Regions from separate parts of the Pseudomonas sp. 8_5_2 genome, predicted to be linked through region 1. Evidence: riboswitches for the same ligand, from Rfam matches in the RefSeq annotation. Region 1 holds a riboswitch; the other holds the start of a gene.
What was found. Region 1 has a riboswitch for cobalamin ahead of cobW (cobalamin biosynthesis protein CobW). Riboswitches for the same ligand answer to the same signal wherever they lie in the genome.

Region 1 (5,785 bases):
CCGGCCAGCACTCAGCCGACAGCCCGACGCCCTTGCCGGGCAGCCATTCCAGGTTGCCGTGCTTGCCGACGTGGATCACTGCATCGGCGGCAAAGGCATGGCGCAGCCAGAAGTGAAACGCCAGGTAGCCGTGCGGTGGTACCAGATCGGGGTCGTGATAGACCGCGCTCGGATCTACCTGGTAGCCCCGGGCCGGCTGGATGCCGACGAAGGTCAGGCCATAGCGCAGGCCCGCCACCATCAGCCGGCCACTGCGGTACATCGGGTCCTGCTCGGGTGGCCCCCAGCGTTCCAGCACCGCCTGGCGATTGGCCTCGGGCAAGCGCGCGAACGCGGCCTGGTAGTCGCCCAGGCTCAGGCTCTGGGCGCAGGGGCGCTGGTCGAGGTGGTCGAGGTCGTTGGTCACGCCGCCGAGTAACTGGTGGATCAACTGCGTGCCGCTGCCCGGCAGCTCGGCCAGCGGGTAGCCTTCGGCCTGCAGCGCCCTGAGAATGTTCAGCGCGGCGGCCGGTGTGTCCAGGCCGACGCCATTGCCGATACGCCCATCACGGGTCGGGTAGTTGGCCAGCACCAGTGCCACCCGCTTTTGTCCATTGGGCAGGCGGGCCAGCTCGACCCAGCGACGCGCCAGCTCGGCGACAAAGTCCATGCGCTCGGGGTGAGCGCGGTAGCACACCACGTCAGACTGGCTGCGCTCGCTGCGCCAGGCCATGTCCTTGAAACTGACCGGCCGGGTGATGATGCGCCCGTCCAGCTCTGGCAGGGCGATGTGCATGGCCAGGTCGCGCGCGCCAAGGCCTTGCTCGCTGGCTTCCCAGCCGGGCTGGTTGTCCTGCGCGCAGATCGCCTGCAGCACCGGGATGTCACGACGGAACGGGCGCAGGTTGGGCTGTTCGGGGCTGGACAGGGCGAAGCCGGTGGTATTGACCAGTACTTCGGCACCCACCTCGTCCAGCCAGGCTTCGACCTGCTCCAGGCACGCGCTTTCCTTCAGGCTGGCCACCGCGATCGGCAACGGGTTCAGCCCGGCAGCCTGCAGGCGCTGGCAGAACTCGTCGATGAACGCGGTGTTGGCCGCCTGCAGGTGCGAGCGGTAGAACAGCAGCGGCGCCACCGGGTGCTCAGGGTGCCAGTGCGGGTACCAGTCCTTCAGCACGGCGCTGCCCTTGGCCGGGTGATACACCGCCGTGCGTGGCAAGGGTTGCGGTTCGTCCCAGGCATAGTCGCGGCCCAGCCACTGGCTGGCCAGGCACTGGAACAGGTTGATGGCGTTGGCCTTGCCGCCCTGGCGCAGGTAGTGCCAGAGGCGCTCGGCCTGCTGGCTGCTGACGGTGCCAAGGCGGGTCAGCTCCGGGTCGGGGCGGTCGTCGCCTGGCACCAGGATCAGCTGTACGCCACGCGCGGCCAGCTCGACCAGCTGCTCGACGCCATAGCGCCAGTAGCCGACGCCGCCGTGCAGCGACACCAGGATGACCTTGGCATGGCGCAGCACCTGATCGACATACAGGTCGACCGAGGCGTGGTTCTGCACCTGCATCGGGTTGGCCAGGCGCAGGCTGGGGAAGTCTTCGGGCAATTGCTCGGCGGTATCGGCGAGCAATGCCAGGTGCGAATCGCCGCTGCAGAGAATCACCAGCTCGGCGGGTGTCTGGCCGAGGTCGGCAATGCTGTCATCCGGTACGAAGCCACCGGGCTGGGTCCGCAGCAGGTGCATGGGGTCAGGCGCCCAGGGCTTTGCGCAGGCGTGCTTCCAGCTGGGCCGCATCCAGGTCCTGGCCGATCAGCACCAGGCGGGTGATGCGCGGCTCGTCGGCGCGCCAGGCGCGGTCGAAGTGCTTGTCGAAGCGAGTCCCCACGCCCTGCACCAGCAGGCGCATCGGCTTGCCCGGGATGGCCGCAAACCCTTTGGCGCGCAGCACGCCAAACTCCACCACCAGCTGGGTCAGGGCATCAAGCAGCAGGCTTTCGTCGGCTTCGGGCAGGTCGATGGAGATGGAGTCGAAGGCGTCGTGGTCATGATCGTCATGGTCGTCGCCATCGTGGTGCGAGTCGTGGTGGGTACGGCGGCCATCGATGTGCGCTTCGGACTCGGCACCCACGCCCAGCAGCACGTCAATTGGCAACTTGCCGCTGCTGGCCTCGATCACCTTGACCGCTGGCGGCAGTTCTTCGGCCACTTCGGCACGCACTTTGGCCAAGCCCTCGGCATCGATCAGGTCGGCCTTGTTCAGCACCACCAGGTCGGCGCTGGCCAGCTGGTCGGCGAACAGTTCGTGCAGCGGCGATTCGTGGTCCAGGTTAGGGTCGAGCTTGCGCTGGGCATCGACCTGGTCAGGGTAGGCGGCGAAGGTGCCGGCGGCTACCGCCGGGCTGTCGACCACGGTGATCACCGCGTCGACCGTGCAAGCGTTGCGGATTTCCGGCCACTGGAAGGCCTGTACCAGCGGCTTGGGCAGGGCCAGGCCACTGGTTTCGATGAGGATGTGGTCGAGGTCGCCACGGCGCGCCACCAGCTCGCGCATCACCGGGAAGAATTCTTCCTGCACGGTGCAGCACAGGCAGCCGTTGGCCAGCTCGTAGACGCGGCCGCTGGCTTCTTCCTCGGTGCAGCCGATGCTGCACTGCTTGAGGATTTCGCCGTCGATGCCCAGCTCGCCGAACTCGTTGACGATGACCGCGATACGGCGGCCCTGGGCGTTGTCGAGCATGTGCCGCAGCAAGGTGGTCTTGCCCGAACCGAGGAAGCCGGTAACGATGGTGACGGGGAGCTTGGCCAGTGTTTTCATGTCGCAGTGCCCTTGGCAGAATGGCGCGGGCATGCAGGACGACAGCCGCAGGCCAGGCCGGCCGGGCTTGTTCGCCACCGGATCACCCCGCCCGGTTGAAAGTCGAAAACGTTGCGAGGCAGGTCTCCTGGCTGGCACCGTTCCAGTTGCCGGCTGAAGCCAGGCTGGCGGGATGACGCCTTCCCGCGCGCTGGCGCAGTGGCTGTGTCGATCCGTTGTCGGTGCTTACAGTTGCGGGGGCAGCCGCGGCTTGTACCGCGTTCCCGTCTTAGCTTCGGCCTGGCCGAAGAACCTCGAACTGGCAAGGCTACGCAGTGGCTGGCGGGTGGTCAACCACAGGTTGCGCAACTGCGCTAGAGTAGCGTCTTTGCCCACGGTCAAGGACGCCCCATGCCCCTCGCTCCCGCCATCCCGGTGCTGCGTATCTTCTCGGTCGAAAAGGCCAGGGAGTTCTACCTCGAATTTCTCGGTTTCACGCTGGACTGGGAACACCGCTTCAGCCCGGACCTGCCGCTGTACATGCAGGTGCATCGTGACGGCCTGATCCTGCACCTTTCCGAACACCATGGTGACGCGTGCCCCGGCTCGACGGTGTTCGCCCGCATCGACGACCTGCGCGCGCTGGAGCATGAACTGCAAGCGAAACAGTACGGCTACGCGCGGCCCGAAGCCGAGCGCCTGGACTGGGGCTTGCAGATGCAGGTGTGGGACCCGTTCGGTAACCGGCTGCGGTTCTGTCAGCAGATCGACGACGAGGCAAACCTGTGAAGGCATCTGGCAAGCGTGAAATGGCCAGGCTGGAGCGTGAACTGGTGATATGCCTGACCGATGCCTGCGAAACGGCCAAGGCAGAAATCATCGGCTTCAGCTGGCTCACCCACCGGCTCGATCCTGAGGATTTTCCGGCCAGCTTGCGCATAACCTGGGTGTTCGAGCAAGAAGCCGACAAGGCTGCAGCCATGACGGGCGACGCCAAGACGCGCATGCTGGTGCTGACTGCACAAGCGTTGGAGGCGGCGGGCATAGCACTGGATCATCCGGCATGGCATGTGCGGTTCGACAGTGAAGAGGCTTGTGCGCAGGGGCATGGCGGTGATTGGGGGAAGCGCTTGGGGCGGTAGACCGTTGGGATTGGCGACATTTTTGCGGCGGTGGCGGGCGCTGGACACGTACCTGCACCTGTAGCAGCCGGCCACAATGCATCGCAGGCTATCAATTCGTGACTGGCCGTTCCCGATCTGCTGCGGATGTATTATGGTGGCATGGTGCGCATATAACAGCAGCCCGAGCGATCGGGCACTTGCAAGACAATGAGGGTGTCATGAGCAACGAAAGCATTAATTGGGACAAGCTGGGTTTCGACTACATCAAGACCGACAAACGCTACCTGTCCGTATGGCGCAATGGCGAGTGGGACAAGGGCACCCTGACCGAAGACAACGTACTGCACATCAGTGAAGGCTCCACGGCGCTGCACTATGGCCAGCAGTGCTTCGAGGGCCTCAAGGCCTACCGTTGCAAGGACGGCTCGATCAACCTGTTCCGCCCGGACCAGAACGCCGCCCGCATGCAGCGCAGCTGCGCCCGCCTGCTGATGCCGCACGTGCCTACCGATGTGTTCATCGAAGCGTGCAAGCAGGTGGTCAAGGCCAACGAAAAGTTCGTGCCACCGCACGGCAAAGGCGCCCTGTACCTGCGCCCGTTCGTGATCGGCACTGGTGACAACATTGGCGTGCGCACCGCCCCCGAGTTCATCTTCTCGGTATTCGCCATCCCGGTTGGCTCGTACTTCAAGGGCGGCATGAAGCCGCACAACTTCCAGATCTCCAGCTTCGACCGTGCTGCCCCGCAAGGCACCGGCGCAGCCAAGGTCGGCGGTAACTACGCGGCCAGCCTGCAGCCAGGCGCGGAGGCCAAGAAGGCCAACTTCGCCGACGCCATTTACCTCGACCCGCTGACTCACACCAAGATCGAGGAAGTCGGTTCGGCCAACTTCTTCGGTATCACCGCCAACAACGAGTTCGTCACGCCGAAATCGGCCTCGGTGTTGCCAGGCATCACCCGCCTGTCGCTGATGGAACTGGCGCAATCGCGCCTGGGCCTGAAAGTGATCGAAGGCGATGTCGAAATCAGCAACCTGGACCGCTTCATCGAAGCCGGTGCCTGCGGTACCGCTGCGGTGATCACCCCGATCGGCGGCATCGAGTACAACGGCAAGCTGCACGTGTTCCACGACCTGGAAAAGGTCGGCCCGGTTACCCAGAAGCTCTACGACGAGCTGACCGGCATCCAGAGCGGTGATGTCGAAGCACCGGCAGGCTGGATCGTCAAAGTCGCCTGAGTCGTTTCAGCGGTTTGAAAACGGGGCATGCCAGCAATGGCATGCCCCGTTTTTATTGGTGTGGGAGTTGGGCACACGCCTTAGGCCAGGCGACGCTGCATCAGCAGGTGCCGGACTTTGTCGAACGCCCAGTTGTACAGCACGGTGTAGGGCAGGATGATCACGAAGAAGCCCAGCTCCACCATGAACGCCTGCAAAAGCGAAATATCCAGCATCCACGCGGCCACCGGCAGGCACCAGACTACCAGGCCGGCCTCGAAGCCCAGGCCGTGCGCGAAACGCGCGCGGGCCTGCCAGTGGATCCGCTCGGTCTGTACATAACGATCGATCAGCGCGTTGTAGACCATATTCCACAGCATGGCGATCACCGACAGGGTCACCGCCAGCGCGCCGGCTGTCGCCAGCGATTTGCCCATGACCCAGGACAACAGCGGCGCACACAGCAGCACTGCGAACACTTCATAACCGACGGCGTGAACCAGGCGTTCGGTGAAAGAGACGTTTTTCATTGCAAATTCCATCCAGTGCGTGAGTCGTGCTTCCTATTTTCTTTGATAGAACAGATACTCGCGATATAGCTACCATCGGTTTTATCAATACATGCGCTACTCACCCGAAGCCTTGGTTGCGTTTGTCGAAGCCGCATCGCTGGGGTCTT
Region 2 (5,785 bases), 1.1 Mb from region 1:
AGCTCAAGGGAGCGAGCTGTAGCGCGGTCATGACTGTCATGGGCGCCCTCGACGGCTGACCAGAATCAAGGCGAAGACCGGTGCGCCGATCAGTGCGGTGACAACACCAACCGGGATTACCTGGCCGCTGATCAGCGTGCGCGAAAGGATGTCGGCGGCAATCAGGAACAGCGCGCCGCCCAGGGCGCTGGCCGGCAGCAGACGGCTGTGGCCGGGGCCGAGGATCAGCCGCAGGGCATGCGGGATTACCAGGCCGACAAAGCCGATGGCGCCGACGATGGACACCATCACCGCCGTCACCAGCGCCGCGCAGCTGATCAGCAGCAACTGGGTACGGCGCACCGGGATGCCCAGCGACGCAGCCGAATCGACGCCAAAAGTGAAGGCATCCAGCGCGCGGCGATGCCACAGGCACACCAGCAAACCGCACAGCGCCACCGGCACCGCCAGCCACACCGAGGGCCAGCGCACACCACTGAGGTTGCCCAGCAGCCAGAACAGGATGCCGCGCGCCTGCTCGGCAGTGGCCGACTTGGTGATCAGGAACGCTGTCAGGGCGTTGAACAGTTGCGAGCCGGCGATACCGGCGAGTATCACCTGCGCGTTGTTGCTGCTGGGCCCGGCCGCGCGGGCCAGCACCAGCACCAGGGCGAATGCCGCCACGGCGCCGATGAAGGCGCCGGCAGACATGCTCAGTGCCAGGCTGCCTAGCCCCAGCAGGCCGACCAGCACCGCGCCAGTCGAGGCGCCGGCCGACAGCCCGAGCAGGTACGGTTCGGCCAGCGGGTTGCGCAACAGCGCCTGCAGGATCACCCCGCAGGTGGCCAGGCCGGCACCGCAGGCTGCGGCGACCAGGGTGCGGGTCAGGCGGTAGTTCCAGACGATGCCGGCGTCGATCGGGTCGACCGGGTAGCCGGCCTGCCACAAATGGTTGGCCAGGACCTGGCCGACCGCGCTCGGCGACAGGCTGGTTTCGCCGATTACGGTGCCGGCCAGCAGCGCCGCCAGCAGGGCTGCCAGGGCAACTGCGAGGCTGGGTAGCAGGCGGCTCATCACGGCGCTGCTTTACCGCTGGCGAAGGCACTGGCCAACGTCTGCACACCGCGGAACAGGCGGATACCCGCCTGCATGGCGTCGGCATCGAGGATGATGATGCGGTCGTGCCTGACCGCGTCCATGTTGCGGGTAACCGGGTCGCTGCGCAGGAATTCAAGCTTCTTCTGGTAGTCATCGGCGGGGAAGCGGCGACGGTCCATGCGCGCGATGATCAGCCAGGTCGGGTTGGCCTTGGCCAGTGTTTCCCAGCCCACGGTTGGCCATTCCTCACTGGACTCGACCACGTTGCGCACGCCGAGGCTGCGCAGCATGAAGTCGGCGACCCCTTGGCGGCCTGCCACGTAGGGGTCGATGTCCAGGTCGGCGCTGGAGAACCAGAACAGCGCCGAGGTCGCCGACAGGTCCTTGCCGGCCAATTGCGCCCTGGCGCTGTCCAGGCGGCCTTTCAGTTCGGTGTTCAGCGCGGTGCCGCGGTCCTGCACGTCGAAGATCTCGGCCAGCTGGCTGACGCTCTTGTAGATGCTGTCGACCTGGAACGCCTGCAGGCGAGTGCCGTCTGCGCCCACCAGGTTGTCCTTGCCTTCGCAGTCCGAGGGCAGCAGGTAGGTGGGGATGTTCAGTTCGTCGAACTGTTCACGGGTGCCGACCACGCCCTGGGCGCCGACCATCCATTCGAACTGCACCGCCACCAGTTGCGGGCGCTTGCCTGCTACCGCCTCAAAGCTGGGGTCGTTGTCGGCCAGGCGCGGCACTTTGTCGTTCTGTGCCTGGTATTCGGGCAGCACGTTGTTGAACCACAGCGAGGTACCCGCCAGTTTGTCACCAAGCCCCAGTGCGTAGAGCATTTCGGTGCCGGCCTGGCCGATGGTGACGGCGCGTTCCGGTGCCTGGGCGAAGGTCTGCGGCTGGCCGCAGTTATCGACAGTCAGCGGGTAGTGAGTGGCGGCGGCCTGGGCCAGGCCGGTAAAACCAAGGCCGGCGAGCAGGGTGGCGATGCGGGGCAGCATGCGGGGCGATCTCCTATCGGACAGTTCTGGTGAGGAACGCACGGACAGGCATCGCCGAGCCCCCGCTGGCGGCAGGGGCAACACTGATAGCCAATCCCGGACACCCCGCCGGTTGGTGAATGCAGGCCGGCAGGTCTCCTGACTGATGCGTCATGGCCCGGCTCCGGCCTTCCCGGGTCGGTCACCCAGTGGCATCGATGGAGCAGGCTCGGCATCTACAGTTGCGGGGGCAGTTCCGTTTGGCCCGTGTTGGCAGGCCTGGGATTCCCTATTATTTCCGTGGTGGAAACCGGCGGCCCGCATGGTAGACCATCACGCCGCCGGTTAAAACGCTTTTCAGAAGTACTTCAGCCAGGTGATGTCGCGCCGCCGCGCCTTCAGGCGGGCGAACCCGCGCACCGGCAGGTACAGCGAAACCGCCAGCAATACCGCGGCCAGCCATACCGCGGCGATGCCGTCAAAGCCGAAGTAGTCGCCCTGGTTGAGACCGAACAGCGCCACGCTGGCCAGGTACAGCAGCTTCAACACATACAGGTGCAGCAGGTAGAAGAACATCGGCGCCGCACCGAACACCGCCAGGGCGCTGATCCAGCGCGCCTGCCCGGCACGCTCGAAGGCGCGCAGCAGCAGCAGGCCACAGCCCAGGGTCAGGGCCAGGAACAGCAGCGACGGTGGGTATTTGGTGATGTTGAAGAAACTCATCAGGGTTTGCGTGAGGGTCGGGTAACCATTCCAGGGCGCCTCGCCGTAGCCGTTGAGCATGCGCAGCACGACAAAGCCCAGTAGTGCGATCAGCCCGGCCACCCGCAAGCGCTGCTGGCGTCGACCGGCTTCGCTGCCGCGCGCGAACCAGGGGCCCAGGCCGTAACCCAGGGCGATCACGCCGATCCACGGCAGCACCGGGTAGGAGGTGCGCAGGCGCAGGTTGTCGGAGAACTCCAGCCAGCCGCGGTCATGCAGGATCGCCCATGGCACGTGCAGGGCCGACTCCACACCGAAGTGCAGGCCATCAAGCAGGTTGTGGCCGGCGATGATCATCGCGCCCACGGCGATCAGGGCTGCGCGTGGCAGCCACACCAGCAGCGACAGGGCGATCATGCTGACGCCGATCGCCCAGATCACTTGCAGGTAGATCACGCTGGGCGGCAGTTGGAAGGTCCAGGCGAAGTTGACCAGGGTGAACTCCAGCACCACCAGGAACAGCCCGCGCTTGAACAGAAACGCCGAGACATCGCTACGGCCCTGGTACTTCTCGCCGTACAGCCAGGCTGACAGGCCGGTCAGCAGGACGAACACGGGCGCACACAGGTGCGCCAGGGTGCGGCTGACGAATAGCGACGGTTCGGTGGTGTCGATGGCCATCGGGTCGCCGACCTGATGGTGCAGGAAGAAGGTTTCGCGGACATGGTCCAGGAGCATGAACAGGATCACCAGGCCGCGCAGGGCGTCGATGCTCTGCAGGCGCTGGGTAAGCAGGGTAGGGGTGGCGCTGGCGCTTGTCATGGGGGATCGCTGGCAAGAATGGATGTCAAATGGAATGTTATCTTATAACTTATTGGGGTTTGATGGGTAGGGGTTTTTGTGTTGCCTGGTGGTTGCCACCAGATATGCAGCGCCTGTCAGCCCTGATGCGATCCCTATGCCAGCCCTGCCCCAAACAAGCCGACCCAGGCAACCCAGTTCAAAACCTATAATCCACCGTCGCAAACCAGGCCCGTGGCATCCCCATCAACCACTGCTCACCACTGAACGCCGACACCACATACTCCCTGTCAAACACGTTGTTCACCTGCAAGCCCAAACGCACATCCGGCAACACCCGCCAGGCGATATTGGCATCGACCACGGTATACCCGGGGGCGCTCTGGGTATTGGCGGTGTCGGCATAACGCTCATCCACGTAGCGCGCACCCACGCCGGCCTCGACCTGCTGGCCAAAGCCTTTGCTCAACCACAGGTTGGCCGTGCGCCGGGGCACGTTTGCCGGCCGGTTGCCCGCGCGGTCCTGGGCTACACCACCCACCGTCTCGTCAAAGTCGTCATACCTGGCGCGCACCAGCGACGCGTTTACCGACACCTGCCACTGATGCGCCAGCGCCAGCTCCAGGGTCGCCTCCAGGCCATCCGAGGTCTGCTGGCCGGCCTGCTGCTTGTCGTGGGTGAGCGGGTCGTCCACCAGCAGCTTGTTCTTGACGATATGGTAGGCCGCCAATGTCCATTCGCCGCGCCCCTCCCAAAAGCGCTGCTTAAGGCCCACTTCGGTCTGCTTCGCTTCGGTCAGGTCGTAGTGCATCTGTGCCGGGCTCAGGCTGATGAGGTTGTCTACCCCGTCCTCGCTGGTGGAATACTGGCCGTACAACGACAGATCCTCCGTCAGCGCAAAAACCAGCCCGGCGCGCCAGTTGCCGCCTTGCAGGCTGCGGTCGCTGCGGCTGTCATTGCCCAGGTTGTCGCGGTCGATATGGTTCTGGTCACGGCGCACGCCGGTCACCAGCGACAGGCGATCGGTGAGTTGCAGGCGGTTTTCCGCAAACAGCGCGAAGGTGCCGGTGGTGGCGAGCGATTGCGGTCGCAGCGGCGAGGCGCTGTGGAAGTCGCCCGGTTGCGGCTGCCACGGGTCGATGTAGTCGCCGCCCACATCGTCGTACGGCGCATTGCTGTCGATGTTGAAACGGACCTTGTTGTACTCGGCACCCACCACCGTCTTGCTGGCCAGCCCGAACAGGCTGTGATCGAAGGCGAACGTCTGACGGTCGCCGAACTGCTCCTGGTTGTGCTTGATCTCCAGGTAGCTGCCGCGTAGCAGCTGCTGGCGCGCGGCGTCCCAGCTGTACGCCTCGGCATTGCGCCAGTGGCGGCGGCTTTTCATGTAGTACAGCTGGTTGCTGGCGCTGACCTGGTCGCTCAGCGTCCAGTCCGTGGTCAGGCGGGTCCACTCATCGACGTAGTGCTGCTTGTCGTTCTGCACGTTGTAGTTCTTGTAGCGCAGGCTGCTGCGGTAGTGGCCGTCGATCAGCGGCGTGCCGTAGTAATTGGCAGGCTTGGCATCGCCGCGCTCGTGGGCGAGGGTGAAGCTGAGGTCGTCAGTGGCGTCGAAGCGCAACGCGGCGCTGAGCGCCAGGCTGTGCGAGGGGGTGCGGTCAACCCAGCCATTGCCGGCTTGCTGGTTCAGCGTAAGCCGGTAGCTCAGGCGTTCGTCCAGGCTACCGCCACTGTCCAGCCCGAGCTGCTGGCGGTCCCATGAACCGTAACCCAGGCGCAGGTGATTGCGGATGTCGCCGCTGAAGGGCTTTTTCGGGATCACATTGACCACCGCACCGGTTGCACCCTCGCCATACAGCACCGACGCCGGGCCACGCAGCACGTCGATGCGCTCCACCATCCACGGGTCGACCGGGAATGTCTGGGTGCCCGCGCCGGCATACATGCGCGCGCCGTCGAACAGCGTCATCACCGAGCCGTGCCCGGTGAAGCCGCGAGCTGCAAGCCCCGTCCCGCCATCGCCTGGCGAGCCGATGTAGGTAATGCCCGGTGAACGGGTTACCGCATCCTGCACGCTGAGGTTGTTGCGCTGCTGGATCTGCTCGGCGCTGATGCTGCTGGTGCTGGCGGGTGTTTCCAGGGCACTGAGGCCCAGGCGCGACCCGGCCGTCGTCGGGGTGGCGAGGTCGAGGATGCGGTTGTCGAACGTGTCGGTGATGGCCGTTGACGGCAGGGCCAGA

Region 2: linked by a shared signal. The riboswitch ahead of AC5O5R_RS17730 (ABC transporter substrate-binding protein) and the one ahead of cobW (cobalamin biosynthesis protein CobW) in region 1 are both predicted to bind cobalamin.

The regions. Positions count from the first base shown of each region.
Region 1 covers NZ_CM181238.1:2,743,653-2,749,437, reverse strand. The annotation lists gene cobN (cobaltochelatase subunit CobN) at 1-1,714, opposite strand, end outside; gene cobW (cobalamin biosynthesis protein CobW) at 1,719-2,786, opposite strand; cobalamin riboswitch at 2,887-3,097, opposite strand; gene AC5O5R_RS12630 (glyoxalase superfamily protein) at 3,177-3,554, shown strand; gene AC5O5R_RS12625 (hypothetical protein) at 3,551-3,907, shown strand; gene AC5O5R_RS12620 (branched-chain amino acid aminotransferase) at 4,108-5,127, shown strand; gene AC5O5R_RS12615 (multidrug/biocide efflux PACE transporter) at 5,208-5,636, opposite strand; gene AC5O5R_RS12610 (LysR family transcriptional regulator) at 5,728-5,785, shown strand, end outside.
Region 2 covers NZ_CM181238.1:3,834,826-3,840,610, reverse strand. The annotation lists gene AC5O5R_RS17740 (ABC transporter ATP-binding protein) at 1-40, opposite strand, end outside; gene AC5O5R_RS17735 (FecCD family ABC transporter permease) at 37-1,053, opposite strand; gene AC5O5R_RS17730 (ABC transporter substrate-binding protein) at 1,053-2,063, opposite strand; cobalamin riboswitch at 2,175-2,372, opposite strand; gene AC5O5R_RS17725 (acetyltransferase domain-containing protein) at 2,400-3,566, opposite strand; gene AC5O5R_RS17720 (TonB-dependent receptor) at 3,745-5,785, opposite strand, start outside.